DNA from 4 places in the Candidatus Symbiopectobacterium sp. NZEC135 genome. Region 1 is predicted to be linked to each of the others. Evidence: predicted binding sites of a transcription regulator. Region 1 holds the regulator's gene; each other region holds the start of a gene.
The links. The regulator CRP, encoded in region 1, controls carbon source genes, mostly activating them, when cyclic AMP is high. The targets are predictions, from matches to a motif close to ATGTGANNNNNNTCACAT.
Positions count from the first base shown of each region.

Region 2: a site for CRP is predicted at 1,217-1,234, ahead of J5224_RS13905 (ABC-F family ATPase). Genes of this name have one in related genera too.
Region 3: a site for CRP is predicted at 1,509-1,526, ahead of ompW (outer membrane protein OmpW). Genes of this name have one in related genera too.
Region 4: a site for CRP is predicted at 1,454-1,471, ahead of deoC (deoxyribose-phosphate aldolase). Genes of this name have one in related genera too.

Region 1 is NZ_JAGFPF010000084.1:6,833-10,026, forward strand. It holds gene argD (bifunctional acetylornithine/succinyldiaminopimelate transaminase) at 1-943, shown strand, start outside; gene crp (cAMP-activated global transcriptional regulator CRP) at 1,008-1,640, opposite strand; gene J5224_RS22055 (OsmC family protein) at 1,957-2,364, shown strand; gene J5224_RS22060 (phosphoribulokinase) at 2,451-3,194, opposite strand, start outside.
Region 2 is NZ_JAGFPF010000026.1:19,042-22,235, forward strand. It holds gene J5224_RS13905 (ABC-F family ATPase) at 1-1,197, opposite strand, end outside; gene J5224_RS13910 (diguanylate cyclase domain-containing protein) at 1,859-3,194, shown strand, end outside.
Region 3 is NZ_JAGFPF010000009.1:35,058-38,251, reverse strand. It holds gene J5224_RS07425 (YciC family protein) at 138-890, opposite strand; gene J5224_RS07420 (YkgJ family cysteine cluster protein) at 1,027-1,389, opposite strand; gene ompW (outer membrane protein OmpW) at 1,673-2,305, shown strand; gene J5224_RS07410 (oligogalacturonate-specific porin KdgM family protein) at 2,493-3,194, opposite strand, start outside.
Region 4 is NZ_JAGFPF010000020.1:54,408-57,601, forward strand. It holds gene J5224_RS12280 (methyl-accepting chemotaxis protein) at 1-1,324, shown strand, start outside; gene deoC (deoxyribose-phosphate aldolase) at 1,558-2,337, shown strand; partial or broken gene deoA (thymidine phosphorylase) at 2,379-3,194, shown strand, end outside.

The sequences.
Region 1 (3,194 bases):
CGACGCCACCTTTGCCGAGCGTGTGTTCTTTGTTAACTCTGGTGCAGAAGCCAACGAAGCGGCTTTCAAACTGGCACGCCACTATGCGATTAAGCGCCACAGCCCGTACAAAACCAAAATCATTGCGTTCTACAATGCGTTTCACGGTCGCACCTTGTTCACTGTCTCGGTCGGTGGGCAGGCGAAATACGCCGATGGCTTCGGACCAAAACCGGCCGATATCGTGCACGTGCCGTTTAACGATCTAGACGCAGTAAAAGCGGTGATGGATGACCATACCTGTGCCGTGGTGCTGGAGCCAATTCAGGGCGAAGGCGGCATTACGCCGGCCACGCCGGAATTCCTCAAAGGCGTGCGTGAGCTATGCGATCAGCATCATGCGCTGCTGGTGTTTGATGAAGTGCAAAGCGGCATGGGGCGTTCCGGTAAACTGTTTACCTACATGCACTATGGCGTGACGCCGGATATTCTCACCACGGCGAAAGCGCTGGGCGGCGGGTTCCCCATCAGCGCCATGCTGACTACTGAAGAGGTTGCCTCTGTGATGACTGTCGGCGTACATGGCACCACTTACGGCGGTAATCCGCTGGCCTGTGCGGTAGCGGAAGCGGCATTAGACACCATCAACACCCCACAGGTGCTTTCCGGCGTACAAGCGCGCCACGAGCGTTTCGTTTCGATTCTTCAGGCCATTAATGAAGAGCACGGTATTTTTGAGCAAATTCGCGGTATGGGTTTGCTGATTGGCGCAGAACTGAAGCCTAAATGGCACGGTCAGGCGGGCAAGTTCCTTGCTGCTGCTGCGGAGCAGGGCGTGATGGTGCTGGTCGCTGGGCCTAACGTGATGCGTTTTGTGCCGTCATTGGTGATTGATCTGGAAGATATCGATCAGGGCATGGCGCGGTTCGCGCGGGCGGTGGAAGCGGTAGTGAAAGCGGAGTAGGGAAGGTTCGTCAAAAGCACGCTGCGCAGCGCAACGTGCTTTTGTCTAAGCGGCACGGGTGATATCAGCGTGTGCCGTACACCACGATGGTTTTGCCGTGTGCCGAGATCAGGTTCTGGTCTTCCAGCATTTTCAGAATACGGCCTACCGTTTCGCGGGAACAGCCAACAATCTGACCAATTTCCTGACGCGTGATCTTGATTTGCATCCCATCCGGGTGCGTCATGGCATCGGGTTGCTTCGCCAAGTTCAACAGCGTCTGTGCGATGCGGCCCGTCACATCCAGGAAGGCCAGGTTGCCCACTTTCTGGGAGGTCACCTGAAGGCGGCGTGCCATCTGTGAGGAAAGACGCATCAGAATATCCGGGTTGACCTGAATCAGCTGACGGAATTTCTTATAGGAGATCTCAGCGACTTCACAGGCCGTTTTCGCCCGCACCCATGCACTGCGTTCCTGGCCCTCTTCGAACAGGCCCAGTTCTCCAATAAAATCCCCCTGGTTGAGGTAGGAGAGGATCATTTCCTTGCCTTCTTCATCCTTGATCAGCACAGCCACTGAGCCTTTCACGATGTAGTAAAGCGTTTCTGCCTTTTCACCTTGGTGAATCAGCGTGCTCTTCGATGGATACTTGTGAATATGACAATGAGAAAGGAACCATTCAAGAGTCGGGTCTGTCTGCGGTTTGCCGAGAACCATTCGCTGTTATCCTCTGTTGTAATTCACTGCGCAAATTACAGGGTTCAGAGTTCCCTGTACGGCGTATCAACGTGCTAGTAGTAAAAATTCCGTGTTGGCGGACTGACGTCAGGGAATATACTGGCTTCTGTATGGCGACGTCACGATCCGTTCTTACCGTCAGCATAAAGCTGAAGGAACGGATTCTATTCCTGTTTGTAACACAGCTTGACGAGCCTGTCTCGTGTTGTCTCGCTTCAGCATGATTAAGCTCTAGTTATCGGCGGTTTTTATATATAACAGTGAGTAATTTTCAAATAAATTTGAGGAGTTGTGGATGCAAGCGCGCGTAAAATGGGTTGAAGATCTGACCTTTCTCGGTGAGTCGTCATCCGGGCATCAGATCCTGATGGATGGCAATGCCGGCGATAAAGCCCCCAGTCCGATGGAGATGGTGTTGATGGCGGCAGGGGGCTGTAGCGCCATTGATGTGGTGTCCATTTTGCAAAAGGGCCGCAATACGATCACCGGGTGCGAAGTCAAATTATCCTCCACGCGTCGTGAAGAAGCGCCGCGTCTGTTTACCCATATCAACCTGCATTTTATCGTCACGGGCGTAGGGCTGACGGATAAGGTGGTTGAACGGGCGGTATCGCTGTCGGCGGAGAAGTATTGTTCAGTGGCGCTAATGTTAGAAAAGGCGGTGAAGGTCACGCACAGCCACGAAATCATCGCTGTCGCCTAGTTTTTTTCGTTATCGTATAGTTTTCTTCATAGTCGAATAGCTTTCTTCGTTGTCGCATAGCTTTCTGGCGGGCGGTGTGTGTTATCTCAGCCCGCGCTACGCCCTTCTGCCAGTCGCTTTACCAACGGCGCCATAATCAGCTCCATGGCGAGACCCATTTTCCCCCCCGGCACCACCAACGTATTGATGTGTGAAATAAACGAGCCTTGCAGCATGGCTAGCAGATAGGGATAGTCAATATGCTCGACGCCCTGGAAATGGATCACCACAAAACTCTCGTCCAGCGAAGGGATCGCCTTGGCGGCAAAGGGGTTTGAGGTATCGATAGTTGGTACGCGCTGGAAGTTGATATGGGTGCGAGAAAACTGCGGCGTGATGTAGGTGATGTAATCTTCCATGGAACGCACTACCGAATCCATCACTGCTTCACGTGAGTGTCCGCGTTCATTGATGTCGCGAACCAGCTTTTGAATCCATTCCAGATTGACGATGGGCACCACGCCGACCAGTAGGTCTACGTGCTGGGCAACATCGTACTGGTCGGTGACCACTGCGCCGTGCAACCCCTCATAAAACAGCATATCGGTAGGATGCTGCATCGGTTCCCACGGCGTAAAGGTGCCGGGCACTTGATTGTAGGGGATCGCCTCATCGTAAGTGTGCAGGTATTTGCGCGTTTTTCCGGTACCGTTGCGGCCATAGTCGATAAACGCTTGCTCAAGCAGGCTGAAATCGTTGGCTTCTGGGCCGAAATAGCTGATATGGCGGCCCAAATCTTTCGCTTTGCGAATCGCCATGTCCATCTCTGGCCGGGTATAACGGTGAAAGCT
Region 2 (3,194 bases), on a different contig from region 1:
CAGATCGCCATCAAATTCATATTCGTGATCCTGGGCGTAGTAGGCAATGTTGACATTTTCAGACCATTTGACGGTGCCTTTATCCGCCGCCAACTCGCCCACCAGAGTTTTCAGCAGCGTGGTTTTACCAATCCCGTTGGTCCCCAGGATGGCGACCTTCTCACCCACTTCAATCAACAGGTTAAGACCAGAGAACAGCGGACCGTTATCAAAACCTTTCGCCAGCGCTTCCACTTCCAACGCGTTACGGAACAATTTCTTGTCCTGATCGAAGCGGATAAAAGGGTTCTGGCGGCTGGAGGCTTTCACTTCATCAAGCTGAATTTTTTCGATTTGACGTGCACGAGACGTTGCCTGACGTGATTTTGATGCGTTGGCGCTAAAGCGACTGACGAAAGATTGCAGTTCAGCAATTTGCGCTTTTTTCTTGGCATTGTCTGACAACAGGCGTTCGCGCGCCTGTGTGGCTGCCGTCATGTATTCGTCGTAGTTTCCGGGATAAACGCGCAGTTCACCATAATCCAGATCCGCCATGTGGGTGCACACCATATTCAGGAAGTGGCGGTCGTGGGAAATGATGATCATGGTGCTGTTGCGTTCATTCAGCACATTTTCCAGCCAACGAATCGTATCGATATCCAGGTTGTTGGTCGGTTCATCGAGCAGCAAAATATCAGGATTGGAAAACAACGCCTGCGCCAACAGTACGCGCAATTTCCAGCCAGGAGCGACTTCACTCATCAGACCGTAATGCTGTTCCAGCGGGATTCCAACGCCTAACAGCAGTTCCCCTGCGCGAGATTCTGCACTATAACCGTCCATTTCTCCGTATTTGACTTCCAAATCGGCGACTTTATAGCCGTCTGCTTCGCTCATTTCTGGCAACGCGTAAATGCGATCGCGCTCTTCTTTTACCGTCCAGAGTTCTGCGTGCCCCATAATCACGGTATCCAGCACGCTGAAATTCTCAAACGCAAACTGATCCTGACGCAGCTTACCCAAGCGCTCGTTGGGATCGAGAGCCACGTTGCCGCCACTCGGCACCAGATCGCCACCGAGGATCTTCATAAACGTGGATTTACCGCAACCGTTAGCACCAATCAACCCGTAGCGGTTGCCGTTGCCAAACTTGACGGAGATATTTTCAAAAAGCGGCTTGCTGCCAAACTGCATCGTAATGTTGTTACTTAATAGCAAAGGATATACTCTTATCAGAATGTGATTTTGGGCACATTATGGCACAAGAGAGCGGCAGGATCGCCTATCGTTGTGTGCGTTTTCAGGCAGTCGATAGGTGATAGCCAGAGAAGACGAACAGAAATCGCAGTAGCATACCGCAGCAAGAATAATCAGGAACGTCCCCGCAAGCACTCACAAAAGCGTAATATTACGGTCTGTAAGCAGAAAAACGCACCTCTCCAGTTCACTGTTGATCTCAACAAAAACAATTATATTGTTGATATAAAACCAATTTTTAACAAACCAGTTCCATACATCACTGAATGATGTGCTAAGTCCTTCAGAAAATTATCAGCTCAGGGTGATGTACGATCCAAGGCATTCTGACCCCCTATTACTGTAAGCACAACTGCCGTCATGAGAAATGGCTGAGAAAAACAAAATATTCGTAACACCTAGCGTGGCGACGGGGGTAATTACTATAATGTTCTAAGACCTACCTTTTGTTTTTACTGGGGAAGTACAAAATCTGCCTTAGGCAACTCAAGTTAACAAATCGTTTCTCAAGGTTATTATTTAACAGCATAAAACAGGAATTCATTAACAAAAATTAAGCAGTATAAATTTATCTTAGTGTTATCTACGACATTTCAAGAAACGATTAAATGTGGTTAACATCATGAATTATAGAAAAGAAAAATGGTTGTTCAGCGGTATTGATAGCGAAAGCATTTATGAGATGTACAACAAAAAAGTGATTGTTCCCTTAATGTTATTCTCAAGTGCACTTATCGTGATTGTCATCGGGATGGTTATTTGGATTGGAAACTGGCAAACCTCGTCTGCACAGCGAATTGAAGAGTCGTTAGCGTTGAGCGCTATCAATCAACGGTTTTCCTCTCTCATTAAGACCGTTGATGATTACGCCACATGGGATGATGCGAACAGCAAGATTTCAGACCTCGAATGGGTTAATGAAAATATAGCCATCGCTGTTTTAGGAAAGTATCAATTTACGCTAACCGCTGTTATTGATTCTCATGAAAAGGTTATTTTTTCTTCTTTTAATGGAGAAAGACACGCTGAAACGTTAGATGATTTAATGGGTGACGGATTAACGAGCCTATTAGAGAAACTTGAAAATTCAAAAACAGCCTCGGGTATACTCATTATTCAAGACCAACCTTTTCTGACCGTGGCCTCCGAGATAAGACCATTTTCTACACTTAAAAACAGTTCAAACGATCATGACAAAAAATACCTTATTTTTGCTGAACCGATGGGACAAGAACAACTTTCCAGCTTGTCAAAGATATATAACTTGCCAGCATTACGCGTTACAAATAAAAAACCTTCTCCACCTTATATCCCACTAAAAGCAATCAACGATGAGCATACCTTCTTTCTTTCCTGGGAGAGAAACCATCTAGGGAAAGACATGAGCAGCAAAGTCGTTCCCATATTACTCGTTGTTTTTATTATTTTATTTTTCATCTCCATATTGTCATTGCATAGCATCCGACGACTCTCTGAAATTATTAAAGAAAGCAAAAAAAAATCTTTTCTTGACTCATTAACAAACTTACCTAACAGATCATTGCTACTGATAACCTTAGACACACTAACATCCCGAGAAAAAGTTAGAGAATTCGCTGTTGCATACTTAGACCTGGACGGATTCAAGACAGTCAATGATAATTTTGGACACTATATTGGCGATGAAGTATTAAAAGAAACATCTCAACGTATATTATCTATTATTAACCCCGGTGATATGCTTTCTCGGCAAGGGGGAGATGAGTTTGTTATTATCTATTCTGGTGGAATTGATAAACTAAAGGAATTTTCAGAGCGATTAATCGCTGAGGTAAAAAAACCAATAAAAAGAGAGGGTTTTGTTATACAAATTGGTGTTTCAATCGGTATAGCCCTATACCCCAATCATGCTCTCACCGCGACAGAACTACTGAAAAAAGCCGACATAGCACTTTATCAATCAAAAAACTTTAATAAAG
Region 3 (3,194 bases), on a different contig from region 1:
CACCCGTAGGCGATCGTCTGCTGCTGGTTGTCATTATCCTTGATTGCGCCATCCGCTTCCTGTTTTATCGTAAGAATTTGCAGAACATTACTTTTCTGTTAGTCAAACCCGCCGCCCGCAGACGGCAGGTTCGCGCATTATTGACGTAGCAACATATACAGACGGAAAAGATAGATCAAAAAGATAGCAGAAATCAGGTTACTTATACCGTTCATCAGAATTGCCATGGTGGTAGGTGATGCCAACGGCAGACGTGCAACCAGCATCAGCAGGGCAATTTTTGCCAATAACCAAAAAAGCACGGCAGGGGCAACCAGCTTCAGATTACCATAGGCGAGCTTTGCACTGAGGCGGATGGAAGCAAAAACGCCTTTACTTTCAACTGCGGCAATCACCGGTGATAAACTCACCGCTATAGCCAGTAACACGCCTGGCACGATTAACAGCAACATGCCCAGTTGTACCAAAATGGTCCCCACCAGGATCAAAAAGAACAGTCGCGGCAGCAGTGGCGCGGAACCACCAATCGCGCGTAGCGCGCTGGTAGGTTGTCCGGCAGAAACCTGTCTTACCAACGTCAGCACGCCGCCAGTCAGCAACGCATTACCAACCAGTGCCGCAAAGGTGCTGGCGGCAGAAACTTTGAGCAGCACCATCTGCTGCTCAGGCGTCATTTGTTGAATCAGGTCGTGTAACCCTAACTGACCGGTGCTGGAGAGATCGCCGCTGACATTACTCAACAGTTGTAACTGTTCCGGTGCCGGTATCAATACCTGATTTAACATGACAGTAATTACCGCCGTGAGTAATGACAGCAATAACAGGCCGATAAGTTGGTTACGCGTAAAATTCATTGTGTCACGGTAGAGGGTACCGGCCGTGATAGACATGAAGGCTCCTTGGCTATTCAACTGTGAAAACGACGCGTCACCGCGCCTAATGATCCACATTGTAACCTGTTACCTCAAAAGGTTGCACCTTGCTGCACGTCTGAAAAGGGTATTCGCTGCAATTTTATTCGGCAGGTTAAAGCGGGGGCAGGCCATAGCGGGCTCTGGCTCGATTACAGGCGTCATTTTCCTCACCGTTTTCACCGGATCGTAAAAACTCACGGCACGGCGAGGGACGCAGTGTATAGATGTTGCAACTGACAGCCTGACCGATCTCACCTTCCAACGCAGTACAACGACAATGCGCCTTACTGTTGGTGCCCTGCATACAGCGAATAAATGGTGTAATGGGTTCTGTCAGGCTTGCTGGCGTCAGTCCGCCTCCGTCATCCGCTTCGGCCCAGTAAAATGAGACGCGAAAAAAACCGCAACAGGCTCCGCATTGCAGGCAACTGTTGAGGTTATCACCGCTATTTGGTTCCTGGTACGACGTCTCCATGGTTTACCTCTTCCACAACGTCATCCTACGGTGCCGGGTAGACACTCACTATAGCGCCACTGATTCATCGCCGTGAAGGTGCAGAATCAACCTGCGCACTAAATGTGCTTTCGGTTGAAAATTGACATAGATCAATTTTAGGTTTTTTAATGAGTTAGCGTATTTTGATGCGTTTAAAATTTCGCTTTTTTAGCACAAAAGTTGTGATCTGGCTTAAAACAAGAATACCTACTTAGAGGTATTCTGCGCTCGACTTTAAACCATATAAAGGGAGTGGGTAATAATGAAAAAAACGTCTTTGGCTCTACTCGTCGCAACGTTGCTGCCTGTCTTCGCTCAGGCGCATCAAGCAGGTGATTTTATTGTGCGTGCAGGAACGGCTACCGTGCGCCCGAATGCGGGTGGTGATACGGTGCTTAACGTCAGCTCTTTCAAGGTCGATAACGATACGCAGTTGGGGCTGACGTTCAGCTACATGGTCACCGACAATATTGGCGTGGAGTTGCTGGCTGCAACCCCGTTTACGCATAATGTGGGGTTGCAAACCGTTGGTAATCTTGCACAGGTCAGCCATCTGCCGCCTTCATTGATGGCGCAATACTATTTCCGTGACGCAAAAGACAAACTACGGCCGTATCTGGGCGTCGGGATTAACTACACCATGTTCTTCGATGAAAAATTCAACGATCACGGCAAGTCGATGGGGTTAAGCGATTTGAGTGCGAAAAATTCATGGGGCGTGGCTGCTCAGGCTGGGTTGGATTATAACCTGGATAACAACTGGCTGATTAATGCCTCCATCTGGTGGATGGATATTGATACCGATGTGCGTTTTAATTCTCCGGCAGGTCCACAATCGATCAGTACCCGCCTCGATCCAGTCACCTTTATGTTTGGTGTTGGCTATCGTTTTTAATATAGACATAACCTGACATTAACAATTCTATCTGCGGCGCTTTCGGGCGCCGTATTTATTCCCAGATAAACTATCACGCACTGAATTATATTTTCTACTGGCACAAAAAAACGGCGGGTATTAATCCGCCGTTTTTCAACACAGGGTAAAACTAACCAATAAGGCTAACGTAATAAACGTTTAGCGATTAGAAGTTGTATTGTACGCCGACACGGAAGCGAGTTTGACGTTCATCAGTGGTCTTGCTGCCTTCAATATTTGCAACTTGAACGTACGGAGTCCAGTTTTTGTCATATTTGTAAGACAATTTCACATCATGAGTCATGTTGTCATTTTCTTTGTCGGCGATATAACCCGCAGAGCCCGCTTTGGTGTTTTTGTTGTACTCAAATTCGTACTCAACGGTGAAGTTAGCAGGCAGTTTGTAACCCAAGGTGCTGGTGATAGTATAACCGCTCATATCAGTGTTAGCAGCGCCGATGTTACCACTGTTACGTTGGTAGAACGGACGATAGCGCAGGCCGTAGTACAGGGAATCAGTGATGTTCGCGGTGCCCTTGATGTAAGGACGATATTTAGAGCTGACAGAGTCAGAAACAAAGTTCAGGCCAGCTTCAAGGCCGAATGTTTTGTCAAACTTGTACAGATAGCTTGCTGTCACTTCGGTGCCGTTGCTTACAGGTTCGCTGAACGGTCTGTTAGGCGTGGTATCTTTACCACTTTGAGCCCATTTACCTTCCATAGACAAACCAAAGCCGTTATCAAAACGGTTAGAGATCAGCAAACGGTCTGCGTGGTTGGCAGATTTGGTGTCTTTCATTTCATGACGGTAGTCGATGGTCACAGCCATGGTGCTCATGCTGACTAACGAAGTTACCAACACCGCGAG
Region 4 (3,194 bases), on a different contig from region 1:
TCTGGCCCAGCCAGATAACGTTAGCAATGGGCTCAACCAGATTGACAATGCACTGAAAATCTATAATCAACAATGGACGCTATACAGTAATACTTATCTGACGGGCGAAGAGAAAACGCTGTTTGAAAAATATGCAGCGTTACGCCAAACTTATCACCAGAACGTTATTATTCCTGCCATCAATGCCATAAAGAACCATGACAAAGATACGTTGGAAGATATTATTAATCATTCGCTAAAAAAAGAGTATTTACCGCTACAACAGGTTATCGACCAGCTTATCAAGCTTCAGTCTGACGTCGGCAGTACACTCTATTCTGAATCTCAAAATGATTTTAGTAAGATATTATCAATAGTCGTGATTATATTTTTAGCCGGTGTCTTGATCGTGGCGCTTTCAGGCTGGCGACTGATTATGTCGATTGCGGTGCCCATCAAGCATGCGGTGGAATTGGCGAGGAGCGTCGCGGGGGGCGATCTTACCCATCAGGTCGAGATCACGTCGCGTGATGAAATGGGGCAGCTTCAAACGGCATTACAAGAGATGATGCTGAACCTGACCGGCATCGTTGAACGTGTTCACAGCAATGCCGATATCATTGCCACGGCGTCCGGCCAAATCAGTAGCGGTAATATCGACCTCTCCTCTCGCACCGAGCAACAGGCCAGCTCTTTGGAAGAGACGGCCGCCTCAATGGAACAAATTACATCGTCGGTGACGCTGAATGCGACCAATGCCGCACATGCCAGCCAACTGGCGGTGTCTGCCTCTCAGCAGGCCGTCAAAGGCGGGGACATGATGGTGGAGGTGACCGCTGCGATGGAGTTGATGGTGACCTCATCACAGAAAATCACCAGTATCATTAACGTGATTGAAGGCATCTCATTCCAAACCAATATTCTGGCACTTAACGCCGCGGTAGAGGCGGCGAGAGCCGGTGAGCAAGGGCGCGGTTTTGCCGTGGTGGCCGGAGAGGTACGCTCTCTGGCGCAGCGCAGCGCCAGTGCGGCTAAAGAGATTAATGAGCTTATTAACGCCTCGGTTGAACAAGTGAGCCAAGGCCGCCATGTCGTCAGGAATGCGGGTAACGCTATTCAAGAGGTGGTGGCGGAGATTAAGCAGGTGGCCTCACTGGTGACCGAAATTTCTACCGCCAGCCATGAGCAAAGTTTAGGCATTGGGCAAATTAATACGGCGATTTCACAAATGGAGACGGTCACACAGCAGAACGCGGCGTTGGTGAATGAATCCGCTGCTGCTGCCAGTTCACTGGCTGAACGTGCAGAAGAGCTCAGCATGGCCGTCGGCGCATTCCGTATCTGATTATCACTCAGAGAAACACAAGGATGTGTTTCTCTCTAACCTGCCATAACCTCCTTGCTGTCCCATTAATAGCCTACGGCACGTCGTTGCCTCTCCTTCCGTCTTATACTTAAGAGCAGCAGGCTGGAAGAGTGACCCTCACCGCATTAATGTTGTTTAAATTACATTAATCTTTATTTTTGTTATTATTCTCACAATAAAGCGTGAAAAACCATAACATACAGGATATTGCTATGACTGACTTAACTGCTGTAGCGCAACGTGCGCTGGGGCTAATGGATTTGACCACCCTGAACGACGATGACACACCAGCGCGGGTGATCGCACTCTGTCAGCAGGCGCGCAGCGCGGCAGGAAACACGGCCGCCATCTGTATTTATCCCCGTTTTATCCCTCTGGCGCGTAAAACGCTGCGTGAGCAGGGGACGCCGGAGATCCGCATTGCGACCGTGACCAACTTCCCTGAGGGCGGTGATGATATTGATATCGCCTGCGCGGAAACCCTGGCGGCGATAGCCTATGGTGCCGATGAAGTGGACGTGGTGTTTCCCTATCGTGCATTAATGGCTGGGGACACGGAAACCGGCCATACGCTGGTGGCTGCCTGCCGCACACTGTGCCAGAAGGCTGGTGTGGTGCTGAAAGTGATTATTGAAAGCGGTGAGTTGAAAACCGATGCCTTGATTCGCCAGGCGAGTGAAATTGCCGTTGATGCCGGCGCTGATTTTATTAAAACCTCCACGGGGAAAGTGGCGGTTAACGCCACGCCGCACAGCGCTGAAATCATGCTGCAAACCCTCCGTGATAAAAACGTCGGCGATCGTGTAGGCTTCAAAGCCGCAGGCGGTGTGCGCACCGCACAGGATGCGGCGATTTACCTGAAATTGGCTGATGACATCATGGGCGAAGGGTGGGCCGATGCCCGCCACTTCCGCTTTGGCGCATCTGGCCTGTTAGGCGATCTCCTTACCACGTTGGGGCAGAATGGCGCGTCGTCGTCGTCGGGTTACTGATTGCGTGGTGCATTACGGCAGTTTGATCGGGAGGCATGGCTGTGTTTCTGACTCAGGAAATCATTCGCAACAAGCGTGATGGCAAGACGTTGAGCGAAGATGAAATTCGTTTTTTCATCAATGGAATATGCGATAACAGCGTCTCAGAAGGGCAGATCGCCGCGCTGGCGATGGCCATCTGTTTTCGCGACATGACCATGGATGAGCGCGTGGCGCTAACGCTGGCGATGCGCGATTCGGGCAGCCGATTACACTGAGACGATCTCAACCTGAACGGTCCGCTGGTGGATAAGCATTCGACGGGCGGCGTAGGTGATGTCACCTCCCTGATGTTGGGGCCAATGGTGGCGGCGTGCGGCGGCTATGTGCCGATGATATCCGGGCGTGGGTTGGGCCACACAGGCGGGACCCTGGACAAACTGGAGTCGATACCCGGCCTCAACATCTTCCCGGAAGACGAACAGTTTCGAGACATCATCCGTCAGGTTGGCGTGGCGATCATCGGGCAAACCCGTTCTTTGGCCCCTGCCGATAAGCGTTTTTACGCCACGCGTGATATCACCGCCACGGTCGATTCTATCCCATTGATCACCGCCTCAATACTGTGTAAAAAGCTGGCGGAAGGACTGGATGCGTTGGTGATGGATGTCAAAGTGGGGTCGGGCGCCTTTATGCCCACGTACGCGCTGTCGGAACAGTTGGCGCAATCCATCGTTAGCGTAGCAAACCGAGCGGGTTGCCGCACCACGGCGCTGTTAACCGACATGAATCAGGTGCTGGCGTCGAGTGCGGGTAATGCGTTGGAAGTCCGTGAAGCGGTACGGTTTTTAACGGGTGAGCACCGTAATTCCCGGCTG